2 linked regions of the Sediminicoccus rosea genome follow. The protein of the gene in region 1 interacts with the protein of each later gene in a pairwise test. Links are inferred from orthologs where the notes say so. Each region holds a gene or a part of one and is shown on either strand. Other genes may lie near its edges.

Region 1 (7,786 bases):
CCATCCAGGTCACCATCCAGGGCGACACCACGGTCGAGGGCAACGAAGCCTTCACGGTGAACCTGAGCAATGCCACGGGCGCCACCATCGCCGATGGCAACGCCACGGCCACCATCACCAATGACGATGTGGCGCCGCGGCTGCCCAGCCTCGCCATCGCGGATGCCACCATCACCGAGGGCAATTCGGGCACCAAGCTGCTGAACCTGACCGTCACGCTCTCCGAGGCCGCGAGCGGCCCGGTCACGGTGGGCTTCGCCACGGCGAATGGCACGGCGACGGCCGGCTCCGACTATACCGCCAGGACCGGCACCCTGACCTTCGCGGCGGGCGAGACCTCCAAGACCATCCAGGTCACCATCCAGGGCGACACCACGGTCGAGGGCAACGAAGCCTTCACGGTGAACCTGAGCAATGCCACGGGCGCCACCATCGCCGATGGCAACGCCACGGCCACCATCACCAATGACGACACGGCGCCCACGCCGGGCGGCTCCAGCCTGGCCTACAAGGTCAACAGCGACTGGGGGGCGGGCTTCACCGCCGCCATGACCGTCACCGCCGGCCCGGCGGCGCTGAACGGCTGGACGGCGGAATTCGACGCGCCCTTCACCATCACGAACATCTGGAATGCCGTGATCGTCAGCCATGTCGGCAACCACTATGTGATCCGCAACCAGAGCTACAACGGCAAGCTCGCGGCCGGCGGGGAGACAAGCTTCGGCTTCCAGGCCTCGGGCGGGCCGAGCGGTTCGGTGAGCGGGCTTATCCTGAACGGCGCCGCGACGCCCACCACGCCGAGCCTCTCGGTCGCCGATGCGAGCCTCGCCGAGGGCGCGAGCGGCACCAGCAACATGAGCTTCACCGTCACGCTCTCCGAGGCCAGCGCCACGCCGGTCACGGTCAATTTCGCGACCTCGGACGGCACGGCGACGGCGGGCTCGGACTACACCGCCAGGACCGGCAGCCTGACCTTCGCGGCGGGCGAGACGAGCAAGACCGTCACCGTTGCGGTGCGCGGCGATACGGCGGTGGAGGGCAATGAGACGCTGAACCTCACCCTCTCCGGCGCGCAGGGGGCGACGATCGGCGATGGCACGGCCATCGGCACCATCCGCAATGACGACGCGGCGCCGAGCGTCCCCGCGCTCTCGGTCGGCAATGCCTCGGTCGCGGAGGGCGCGAGCGGGACGGGCAGCCTCACCTTTACCGTCACGCTCTCCCAGGCCAGCGCCACGCCGGTCAGCGTGAATTTCGCGACCGCCAATGGCACCGCGACGGCCGGTTCGGATTATGCGGCGCGCAGCGGCACGCTGACCTTCGCGGCGGGCGAGACGAGCAAGACCGTCACCGTCACGGTCAATGGCGATACGGCGATGGAAGCGGATGAGACGCTGAGCCTCATCCTCTCCGCGCCCAGCGGCGCCACCATCCGCAATGGCACGGGCACCGGCACCATCCAGAATGACGACCTGCCGCGCATCACGGTGAGCGACGCATCCATCCAGGAGGGCGACCTCATCGCCACCACGGGCTGGCTCAGCACGCGCGGCAACCAGATCGTGGATTCGGCCGGCAACACCGTGCTGATCAGCGGCGTGAACTGGTTCGGCTTCGAGGGCACGAACATGTCCGCCAACGGGCTGTGGACACGCTCCTACAAGGAGATGATGCAGCAGATGGTGGATCTGGGCTTCAACACCATCCGCCTGCCCTTTTCGAGCGAGATGCTGGACGCGACCGGCCAGGCGCTCGGCATCGACTACAGCCAGAACCCCGACCTGCGCGGCCTGACGCCGCTGCAGGTGATGGACAAGATCGTCGAACATGCCGGCGAGATCGGCCTGCGGATCATCCTGGACCATCACCGCAACAATGCCGGCAATGGCGCGACGGAGAACGGGCTCTGGTACAATTCCCGCTACAGCGAGGCGGACTGGATCTCCGACTGGAAAATGCTCGCCGCCCGCTACGCCGATGACCCGACCGTGATCGGCGCCGACCTGCACAATGAGCCGCATAACGGCACCTGGGGCGGCGGCGGCGCGCGCGACTGGGCTGCGGCGGCCGAGCGCGCGGGCAATTCGATCGGCGAGGTGAACCCGAACTGGCTCATCTTCGTGGAGGGTGTCGGCAGCTACCAGGGCACGCCCTATTGGTGGGGCGGCAACCTGATGGGCGTGCGCGACCGGCCGATTGAGCTCGATGTCCCGGGCAAGCTTGTCTATTCGGCGCATGACTACCCGAACTCGATCTACGAGCAGCCCTGGTTCCAGGGGCCGGATTTCCCGGCCAACCTGCCCGCCAAGTTCGACCAGATGTGGGGCTACATCTTCAAGGAGGGGATCGCGCCCGTCTATATCGGCGAATTCGGCACGAAGCTGCAGGATCCGAAGGACGCCCCCTGGTTCGAGGCCATCACCTCCTACCTCTCGGGTGATTTCGACAACAACGGCACGAATGACCTGGCGCCCGGCCAGCAGGGCATCAGCTGGACCTATTGGTCCTGGAACCCGAATTCGGGTGACACGGGCGGCATCCTGAAGGATGACTGGCGCAGCGTGCACGAGAACAAGATGGATTACCTGCGCCCCATCGCCTTCGAGCTGCTGGAGGATGCGGCGGGCGGCGCCATGGCGAGCTTCGAGGTGCGGCTCTCCGCCCCCGCCACCACCGCCGTCACGGTGGACTACGCGACCGTCGCCGGCACGGCCACCGATGCCGACTTCGTCGCGGCCTCGGGCACGCTCACCTTCGCGCCCGGCGAGCAGAGCAAGACCGTGAAGGTCGCGATCCGCGGCGATGCGCTGGACGAGGCGAATGAGGGCTTCAGCCTGGTGCTGAGCAACCCGCAGCGCGCCACCATCGCCGATGGCACGGGGGCGGGCACCATCATCGACGACGATCCGGCAGCCGGCGCCAATGGCCGCCTGGTCCTGGCCGGAACGGCGGGGGCGGATACGCTGACCGGCGGCGCGGGGGCGGACAGCCTTTCGGGCGGCGATGGGGCGGATTGGCTCACCGGCGGCGCGGGCGCCGATGTGCTGACCGGCGGCGCCGGGGCGGATCGCTTCTACTTCTCGACCGGCCTCGCAGGCACCGACCGCATCACGGATTTCAACGCGCTGGATGGCGGCGCGGCCGAGGGCGACCTGCTGGTCATCCAGGCGCCGGCGGTGGGCCGCTTCGCCTGGCTCGGCACCGGCTCCTTCACCGGCGGCAGCGACAACAGCGAGGCGCGCCTGCAGTCCGGCCAGGTGCTGGTGGATGTGAATGGCGACGGCACGGCCGAGATCACCATCGCGCTCACCGGCCTCACCACCGCGAGCCAGCTCTCGGCGAGCGACTTCCTGTTCGGCTGAGGCGATGGGCCGGGGCGCAGGTCGCGCCCCGGCCCGGGCCGCGCTCAGCGCGGGCAGGCGCTGCTCTGCACCACGGCGCTCATCGCGTTGATGGGCCGCGGCACGGCCGGCTGGCCCGGACGCACCACGCGATAGGTCAGGCGGAAGGTGCCGTCATTGCCGATCGGCACCAGCACCGCCTCGCAGGTGGTCATCCCGGCGGCGCGGGCCTGCTCCATGAGGATCTCGGCCACGCGGTCGGGCATGTAGTTGGCGGTGCCCTCGCCCTCGGCGCGGGCGGCGTGCGCGAGGCCGAGGGCGAGAAGGGCGAGGCCCGTGGAGAGCATCGCGCGCCGGAGGTTGGATGGGCTGGTCATGTCGTTGGCTCCTGCCTTGTTCTTCCTCAACCGAGGGGGGCCGGAGGGCCCCTGGGGCGAAGACTGCTCGCCCCCGCCCGGCGCCTTCTTGGAGATTCGCGCGGAACCATGTTGGCGGCATGCGGAAAACACCCGCGGCCTCCGGAGTAACCCGGGCGCCCTCTCGGCCGAAGCGCAAGCATGGCCGCGCCGCCCTCCCGCCCTGCCCCAGAGGCGCCCGAAGCCGGACTTGCCAGCCTCGCCGATGTCTATGGCCGGGGCTGCTATGCGCGCTTCCTGCGCGCCCAGCGGCGCATCGGCATGGCGCCCTTCGCGCTGGTGCGCTTCCGCCAGCCGGCCGGCGCCTTCCCTGACCCGCCGACCGCCGACTACACCCTCGCCATCAATGAGCGCGGCCGGGGGCGGATGGTCTTCGACATCGGCACAGGGCGGCACAGCCTGCCCTTCCGCGTGGGTGACCTCGTGCTCAAGCCGCCCGGTGTCGCCACGCATTTCGCGATGGATGGCCCGCACCAGAAGAGCTTCCTCTCCCTGCCCGCACCCGCCATGGCCGAACTCATGCGGTCAGCTGGTATCGCAGCCGGTGCGGCGGCGGATTTCGGCCCCCTGCACCAGGGCAGCTTCCGCTCGCCCAGCATCGCCCGGCTGCTCGATCTGATCTGGCTGGAGGCGGCGGAGGACAATCCGCATGGGCGCCTCTTCAGCGAGGGCGCGGCGCTCGCGCTGGTCGCGACGCTGTTGCGCCTGCGCCGCCCCGAGGCGCCCTCCCCACCCGAGATCCGGCCGCTGGCGCCCCCGCGCCTTAGGGCCGTGCTCGACTGGATCGAGGCGCATCTCGCGGAATCCTTCGGACTGACGGAGCTGGCGGCGGTCGCCTGCCTGTCGCCGCATCATTTCAGCCGCGCCTTCAAGGCGGCGATGGGCGAGACGCCACGCGCGCATGTCACCGCGCGCCGGATCGAGAGGGCGAAGGAATATCTGGAGGATCGCGACCTGCCGCTGGCCGAGATCGCGCAGCTTTGCGGCTTCGCCGACCAGTCCCATTTCACCGCGCTCTTCGGCCGGCGGATGGGGATGACGCCCGGCGCCTGGCGCCGGGCGCGAGGGTCTTGAGGGGGGGGCCGGAGCCCCCCGCCCGGATCAGCGCCGCATGCGGACGCCGCGCAGCTCCAGATCCTCGGAGACGCGCATCTGGAAGTCGGCCACCGTCTCGCGCACGCCGAACATCTGCGGCTCCTGGTGCAGCGGGATCATCGGCACCAGCTCGCGGAAGCGGGCCCAATAGGCGCGGGCCAGTTCCTGGCGGCGGGCCTGGTTGGACTCGACGCCGATCTCACCCAGCAGCCGCGCCATTTCGGCATCCTGGAAGCCGCCCCAGTTGAAGCTACCCTCGCCCAGCAGCTCACGCCCCGGGTTCGTGATGTCGAAATTGCCCGGCGTCCAGCCCAGCAGCCAGAACTGGAACTCCCGGTTGGCGCCGCGCTGCAGGAAGCGGCCGAAGGGCATGGCATCGAGCCGCGCCTGGATGCCGGCGCGCTGCAGCATGGCGACGACCGACTGGCAGATCGCCTCGTCATTCACGTAGCGGTTGTTGGGGCAGCCCAGCGCCACGCGGAAGTTGGTCGCACCCGCTTCGGCCAGCAGGCGGCGCGAAGCCTCCACGTCGAAGGGGAAGCGCTGGTTGGCCTCGGCGTCGAAGCCGCCGACGGGCGGTGCGATGGGCAGGCCCGCCGCGGTGGTGGAGTTGCGCAGCACGACGCGGCGGATCGTCTCCATGTCGATCGCCTGGTACATGGCGCGGCGCACCCGCACGTCGCGCATGTGGTTCGGCGTGCCGGGGGCCTCCAGGCTCTCGGGGCGCGTCACGTCCATGGCGAGGTAGATGGTGCGCGCCGTCGGCCCCTGGATCAGGCGGATGCCGGGCGCGTTCTGCACGCGCGGGATGTCCTGCAGCGGCACGTGGTACATGAGGTCGAGCTCGCGGCTCAGCAGGGCGGCGACGCGGGTCGGCGCGCTGGCCACGGGGCGGAAGACGGCGCGGGTGATGCCGTGCTCCAGCCGCTCGCGGTAGTCGGGGTTGGGCACCAGCACCGTGCGCTCATCGGCCAGGCGCTCCACCAGCCGGAAGGGGCCGGTGCCATTGGCGTTGAGCTGGACGAAGCTGTTGGTCGCGCCCGCCTGGCCGGCGCGGGCGACGGCGAAGGCGTTGTTCTGCTCGACCCAGGCGCGGTTCATGATGAAGAACAGCGTGAGGTCCTGCAGCAGGATCGGGTTCGGCCCGCGCGTGTCGAACTCGACCGTGTGGTCGTCAATGGCACGCGCCGCCGTGATGGAGGCGACGGTATAGGCCATGTCGTTCTGGCGGACGCGGTCCAGGCTGTAGAGCACATCGGCCGCGGTGAAGGGCTGGCCGCCATGGAAGCGCACGCCGCGCACGAGGTGGAAGCGCCAGGTCGTGGGGCTCGGCGTCTCCCAGCGCTCGGCGAGTGCCGGGCGCAGCGAGCCATCGGCCTCGCGCCGGACCAGCGGCTCATACATGTTGCTCTTCATGGCGTTGGTGACGCCATGATTGTTGGCATGCGGGTCGAGGCCCAGGATGTCGTTCGCGGTCGCCCAGGTGAAGGTGGTGGCCGAAGCGGGCGACAAGGTGGCGAGGGCGAGGGCGCCGCCGAGCAGGGCCGCGCGCCACGAGAACTTGCGCATGAGGGTTTCTCCCAGGAAATGACGGTTGGGCAAGATGCTGGTCAGGCCGCGGCCTGTCCAGCGGGATCAGTCGGCCCGGATGTTGGCGGCGCGGATCACCTCGCCGAAGACGCGGGATTCGTTCGACAGCAGGCGCTGCACCTCGGCCGGCGTGGTCGGCGCCGGAATGATGCCCTGCCCCGTCATGCGCTCCACCATGGCCGGCTGGCGCAGCACCTGGCCGGCCACGGCGGAGAGGCGCTCGACCAGGGCGGGCGGCGTGGCCGAGGGGGCCAGCAGGCCGAACCAATTGTCGAAGGCGAAATCGGGCAGGCCGCTCTCGGCCGCCGTCGGCACGTTGGGCAGCAGCGGGCTGCGCGCCTCGGCGAAGACGGTCAGCGCCTTGAGGCGGCCGGCGCGGACATGCTCGGCCACGGTCGGCACCGGATCAATCAGCAGCGGGATGCGGCCGGCCAGCACCTCGGGGATGGCGGCGGCGGAACCACGGAAATGCACGCCCTGCATCTGCGTGTTGGTGCGGCGCTGCAGCAATTCCCCGATCACGTGCAGCAGGCTGCCATTGCCGGCCGTCGCGTAGTTCAGCACGCCGGGCTGGCGGCGCGCCTCGGCGATCACGCCCTGCAGGTCATTGGCCGGGAACGAGGGATGCGCCACCAGCGCCACATCGGTGCGGGAGACGCGGGTGATGCCGGTCAGGTCGCGCAGCGGGTCGAAGGAGAGGTTGCCATAGGTGTGCGGGTTGATCGTGACCTGGCCGCAATAGGCCATGAGGAGGGTGTAGCCATCGGCCGGTGCGCGGGCCGCCTGCTCGCTGGCGAGGTTGCCGGCGGCGCCCGGGCGATTCTCGACCACGACGGGCTGCCCCACCGCCTCGCTCATGCCCTGGGCGAGCGCGCGGGCCGTCACGTCGGTCAGGCCGCCGGCGGCGAAGCCCACCAGCATGCGGACCGGCCGGTCCGGGAAGCTGCCCTGCGCCAAGGCGGGGGTCGCCAGCACGGGGGCGGCGACCAGGGCGGCGCGGCGGGTCAGCATGGGAAGCTCTCCAAATCATGAACGGACCGTCATGCATCACAATGCGGGGGGCGATGCAAGGGCGTTCCCGCTTCACACCGGCCCGCGAAGCGTCTTGAGTGCCGGGCTGGAGGGCCCCTGATGATCCTGTTCGAGAATGCGCGCCTGTGGGACGGCTTCGCCGAGGCGGCCATGCCCGGCATGTCGGTGCTGGTGGAGGGCGAGGTGATCCGCGAGGTCTCCGACCGGCCGATCGCCTCCGCCGCCACGCGGCTGGACCTGGCCGGTCGGACGCTGATGCCGGGGCTGATCGATTGCCACGTCCATGTCGTCGCCTCGCTCGCCAATATCGCG
Region 2 (5,032 bases), 2.6 Mb from region 1 along the record:
TGGACAAGGCCGGCCGCCAGCGCTTCACCCAATGGTGCGAAGAACTTGGCCTGACGATGCGCGTGGACGCCATGGGCAACATGTTCGCCCGCCGCGAGGGGCGCGACCCCCAGCGCCTCCCGGTGCTGCTGGGCAGCCACCTCGACAGCCAGCCGACCGGCGGCAAGTTCGACGGCGCCCTGGGCGTGATCGCCGGGCTCGAGGTCATGCGCTCCCTGCACGACCTCAACATCACCACCGAGGCGCCGATCGAGCTGGTGAACTGGACGGATGAGGAAGGCAGCCGCTTCGGCCATTCACTCATGGGCAGTGGCGTCTGGGCCGGCATATTCGGGCTGGAGGAGGCCTATGGCTTCACCGACCTGGACGGCGTGAATGTCAGCCAGGCGCTGGACTCCATCGGCTACAAGGGCCCGCACCCCGCCGCCCCCTTCCCGGCCGACGCCTATTTCGAGCTGCATATCGAGCAGGGCCCCATCCTGGAGCAGGAGGGCAAGCCCATCGGCATCGTCACCGGCGCGCAGGCGCAGGTCTGGTATGACGCCGTGATCACCGGCCAGGACGCGCATGCCGGCACCACGCCGCCTTCCGCCCGGCGCGATGCGCTGGTGGCCGCGGCGCGCGTGATCGCCCTGGTGGATGAGATGATGCGCGCGCGCGGCGAGGCGGGGCGCGGCACGGTGGGCCAGCTCCAGGTCCTGCCCAACAGCCGCAACGTGGTGCCGGGCGAGGTGCGCTTCAGCGTCGAGTTCCGCCACCCTGATGATGCCGAGCTGGCGCGGCTGATGGCGGAATTCCCGCAGGCGGCGGAAGCCGCCGTGGCCGGCAGCGGCTGCCGGCTGGAGGTGACCAAGCTCTTCGACATGCCGGCCCAGCCCTTCGACCCGGCCTGCGTGGATCTGGTGCGCCAGGCCGCGGCCCGGCTGGGCTATCCGGCACGCGAGATCACCTCGGGCGCGGCGCATGACGCGGTCTATGTCGCGCGCCGCGTGCCGACCGCCATGATCTTCACCCCCTGCAAGGACGGCCTGAGCCACAATGAGGCGGAAAGCATCCTGCCCGAGGAAGCCGAAGCCGGCTGCCAGGTGCTGTTCGAGGCGGTGGTGGCGCGCGCCAACCGCTGAGGCGGAAGGCTAGGCCGCGCGGCTGAGGAAGATCCGCTTGAGCTCGCCCTTGCCCAGGACCTCGCCCAGCACGCGCAGGGCGAAATAGGGGAGCAGGATCACCCAGAGCAGCAACGCGTAGGCGAATTTCTCCCGCAGCGATCCATCGGCCATGTCGCGGATGGCGTCCGCCGCGGCACGGCCATGCAACAGGCCGACCACGGCCTCCTCGATCATGCTGAAGGCGACCAGCAGCGCCATGAAGAGCGAGGCGCGGTAGACCACGTTGATGAAGAGGCGCCGGCCGCGCAGCCGCTCGCCCAGTCGCGCCGCGTGGCCCAGCACCATGAACTTCGCCATCACCAGCGCCTTGAAGAAGGCGAAGCCATAGGCGCCGAAGGCGATCCCCTCCGCCCGCAGCACCGCATCCCGGTAGAAGATGACGGTGGCGAAGGCGACATAGAGATAGGCGAAGATCGTCCCGTATTCCTCCAGCTCATGGAGGAGGCGGGCCTTCAGGCCCTTGGGATGCCCCCCCGGAGGCACGGCGGTGCTCACGCGCCTTCAGGCACGCGCGTCGCCTGGCTGGCGGCGAGCATCCAGGCACCGTCCACCCGGGCCATCACCTGCAGCCAGCGCACCTGCACCACGCGGTTCTCGCTGATGCTGCGGATCGGGCTGCGGCCGGCGATGACCGCCGCATCGGCGTTCAACACGCGGATCGAAAGCTCCTCGACATTCGCCAGCTCGATCACCGGCTCGCCCGCCAGGATGGCGACGAGGCGCGCATCGCGGCCATCCATCTTCCCGGTGGTGTGGGTGTGGGTGAAGGAGGGCGCGAACATGTCGCGCAGCTTCACCACGTTCCGCTCGCGCGCGGCCGCCTGCAGGCCGACGCGGAAGGCCATGACCTGCTGCTCGATATGGCCCGCGCGCTCCGCCGTCAGGTCGTGATGCGGGTGGGCCAGTGCGACGGAGGCCGGGAAAGCCAGGACGAGGGCGAGAAGCGCGCGGCGATGCATGGGGAGGCCTTCGGTGTGCGATGCAAAGTTTGAACGCGACCGGGGGCGCGGGTCAATCGCTGCGCGGATGCGCCATGCGCCAGGTGGCGAGCAGCCCTTCCGCATCCACCGCGACATAGCGCTGCGTGGTGGAGAGGCTGGCATGGCCGAGCAGTTCCTGGATGGCGCGGAGATCGGCGCCGCCGGCCAGCAGGTGGGTGGCGAAGGAATGGCGCAGCGCATGCGGCGTCGCGTGCTCAGGCAGGCCGGCCAGGCGGCGGTAGTCGCGCAGCGTGCGTTGCGCGACCGCGGGGTCGAGCCGCTTGCCGCGCGCACCGAGAAACAGCGGCTCATCGGGCAGCGCGCCGCCGCGATGCGCCATCCATCCGGCCATGGCCTGGCGCACCACTGGCAGCACGGGCACGAGGCGCGTCTTGCCGCCCTTGCCCAGGATGCGCAGCGCGGCATCGCTGCCCGGCAGTGGCGCATCGGCGATATTGAGGCCGAGCGCCTCGCTGATGCGAAGCCCGCAGCCATAGAGCAGCGTGAACAGCGCCACGTCCCGCGCCGCCTGGAACTCCGGCCGCTCGGGGTGGTGCACATCGCCGATCTCGGTGCCGGCGGCGCGCGCATCGGCGCGGTTGAGCGCACGGGGGACGGGCTGCACGCGCTTCGGTCCGCGCATGGCCCCGATGGCGAGCGGCGCGATGCCATGCCGCCGCGCGAGGAAGCGCAGGAAGCTGCGGATGGCGGCCAATTGCCGCGCGCGCGTGGCATTGCCCGCCCCCTCCTTGGCGCGCAGCGCGAGGAAGGCGCGCAGATCCGCGGGGGTGAGGGCGCCGAGCGCGGCGAGGTCGGGTTCCGCGCCATGGTGCTGCGTCAGGAAACCCAGGAATTCGGCAACGTCCCGCCCATAGGCTTCCAGCGTATGCGGGCTGGCGCGGCGCTCGGTGGCGAGCCAGGCGAGAAATTCGGCGCGGGCGGAATCCCCGGTCATCGCGCCAGCGCGGTGGCCAGGGCGCGGGCCAGGAAGGCCAGCGATTCCGGCTCGTTCGGCAGGTCCGCCGGCTCGCGCGCGCCCAGCGCCAGCGTGGCTTCGCCGACGCGCAGCAGCGCCTCGCGCCGGATCAGGGCGGCGGCTTCGCCATGCAGCGCGGCGCTCGCCACCGTCACGTCGCGCAGCACCAAGGCCGGGCCGGGCACGAGGGGGACGAGGCGCGCGGAATCGATCCCGAGCCGGGCGGGCCATTCATGGCGCAGGCAATCCTCGGCATCGGGGTTGGCGAGCAGTGCCAGCACCGCCTCGGCCACCTTTGCCGCGAAGGCGCCGCGCGTGCGGCCCGCTTCCAGCAAGCCCCGCCATTCCTGCCGCCCGGCCTGGATCATCGCCGCCATATGGTCCGCCACCACCTCGCCATGGATACGGCGGGGTGGGGTCAGAATGGCATAGAGCTGCGGCCGCTCGGCGAGGAAATCCGGGTTGGCGAGGAGGAAGGCCTCCACGGCGGCGGGGTCAGGCGGCTTCAAGGCAACACCGAACGCAACGAAGAGAACAAGAGGCACCCTCCGAGAATGCGAGGCGAATAGCCGAGCCGGATCGCTTCAGCGATCCGAAGCCAAGGCGGCGGAGCCGCCGCCCGGCGTCTGAGGGCATCACAAAATAGATTGCCCCGTCTTCGCCCAGTCGGCCAGGAACGCCTCCAGGCCGCGATCGGTCAGCGGATGCTTCATCAGGCCGCGGATCACCGCCGGCGGCATGGTGCCGACATGCGCGCCGAGCTTCGCCGATTGCAGCACATGCACCGGGTGGCGGATCGAGGCGACCAGCACCTCCGTCTTGAAGGCGTAGTTCTTGTAGATCTGCACCACATCGGCGATCAGCCCCATGCCGTCCTGGCCGATATCGTCCAGCCGGCCGACGAAGGGCGAGATGAAGGTCGCCCCCGCCTTGGCCGCCAGCAGCGCCTGGTTGGCGGAGAAGCAGAGCGTGACATTGACCGGCGTGCCCTCCTCCGAGAGCACCTTGCAGGTGCGCAGGCCGGCTTCGGTCAGCGGCACCTTCACGCAGACATTGGACGCGATGCCGCGGAGGTAGCGGCCTTCCTTCAGCATCGTCTCATGGTCCGTCGCCGTCACCTCGGCCGAGACGGGGCCGTCGGTCAGGGCGCAGATCTCGGCGATGACCTCGCTCATCTTGCGGCCGGATTTGGCGATCAGGCTGGGATTGGTGGTGACGCCGTCCAGGAAGCCCGTACCCACAAGGGAACGGATTTCGGCGACATCGGCGGTGTCCACAAAGAACTTCATGCTGGGGGTATCCTGGCTGGCGGCGAATCGGAGGCGGGGGATTGACCATCGGCCGCCCCGTCGCGAAGGGAATAGCCCATGGCGACACCATCCCGAAAGGCCAACACGGGAGAGGAAGGCACGGGGGGCGCAGGCCAGCGCGTCAGCGTCCTGCTGCCGCTGCCGCTGGAGGGCGCCTATGACTACCGCCTGCCGCCGGGGCTGGTGGCGGGGCCAGGCAGCTTCGTCGAGGTGCCGCTGGGCGGCCGTGTGAGCCTTGGCGTCATCTGGGACGCGGCGCCCGACGCGGCGCATGTGGCCGAGCGGCGGCTGCGCGAGGTGATCGCGGTGAAGCCCGCACCGCCCATGCGGCCCGCCCTGCGCCAATTGGTGGAGTGGATCGCCGCCTATACCCTCTCACCCCCTGGGGCCGTGCTCCGCATGGCCATGAGCGCGCCCGCAGCGCTCGAGGCACCGGCCCAGGCCTCCGGCTGGCGACGCGTGAGGGGAGCGGAGGCGCGCATCACGCCCGACCGCGCCCGCGCGCTGGCCGCGCTCGGCGAGGAGACGCTGCCAGGGACGGAGATCGCGCGGCTGGCCGGGGTCTCGCTCGGCGTGGTGCGCGGCCTCGCCTCGGTCGGG

The links.
Region 2: the proteins of R9Z33_RS11560 (region 1) and R9Z33_RS24175 interact in binary tests that used the Escherichia coli proteins (3 or more experiments, as listed by UniProt). The link is inferred for Sediminicoccus rosea from one-to-one orthologs.

What each region holds. Positions count from the first base shown.
Region 1 is NZ_CP137852.1:2,399,370-2,407,155, reverse strand. Bases 2,983-5,864 are described here. They hold R9Z33_RS11560 (AraC family transcriptional regulator), read left to right. Parts: upstream 2,983-3,898; coding sequence 3,899-4,831; downstream 4,832-5,864. Other genes in these bases: R9Z33_RS11555 (ABC transporter substrate-binding protein), read right to left, coding at 4,859-5,864; R9Z33_RS11565 (hypothetical protein), read right to left, coding at 3,407-3,718; R9Z33_RS11570 (Calx-beta domain-containing protein), read left to right, coding at 2,983-3,362. In the rest of the region: more of R9Z33_RS11570, read left to right, coding at 1-2,982; more of R9Z33_RS11555, read right to left, coding at 5,865-6,421; R9Z33_RS11550 (Bug family tripartite tricarboxylate transporter substrate binding protein), read right to left, coding at 6,488-7,453; R9Z33_RS11545 (metal-dependent hydrolase family protein), read left to right, coding at 7,574-7,786. UniProt on the Escherichia coli protein: Transcription factor that regulates the expression of several genes involved in the transport and metabolism of L-arabinose. Functions both as a positive and a negative regulator.
Region 2 is NZ_CP137852.1:5,016,938-5,021,969, forward strand. Bases 1,140-4,019 are described here. They hold R9Z33_RS24175 (tyrosine recombinase XerC), read right to left. Parts: upstream 3,102-4,019; coding sequence 2,178-3,101; downstream 1,140-2,177. Other genes in these bases: R9Z33_RS24165 (hypothetical protein), read right to left, coding at 1,140-1,661; R9Z33_RS24170 (nuclear transport factor 2 family protein), read right to left, coding at 1,658-2,125; R9Z33_RS24180 (hypothetical protein), read right to left, coding at 3,098-3,631; fsa (fructose-6-phosphate aldolase), read right to left, coding at 3,758-4,019. Also shown: R9Z33_RS24160 (Zn-dependent hydrolase), read left to right, coding at 1-1,124; more of R9Z33_RS24165, read right to left, coding at 1,134-1,139; more of fsa, read right to left, coding at 4,020-4,411; R9Z33_RS24190 (primosomal protein N'), read left to right, coding at 4,490-5,032. UniProt on the Escherichia coli protein: Site-specific tyrosine recombinase, which acts by catalyzing the cutting and rejoining of the recombining DNA molecules.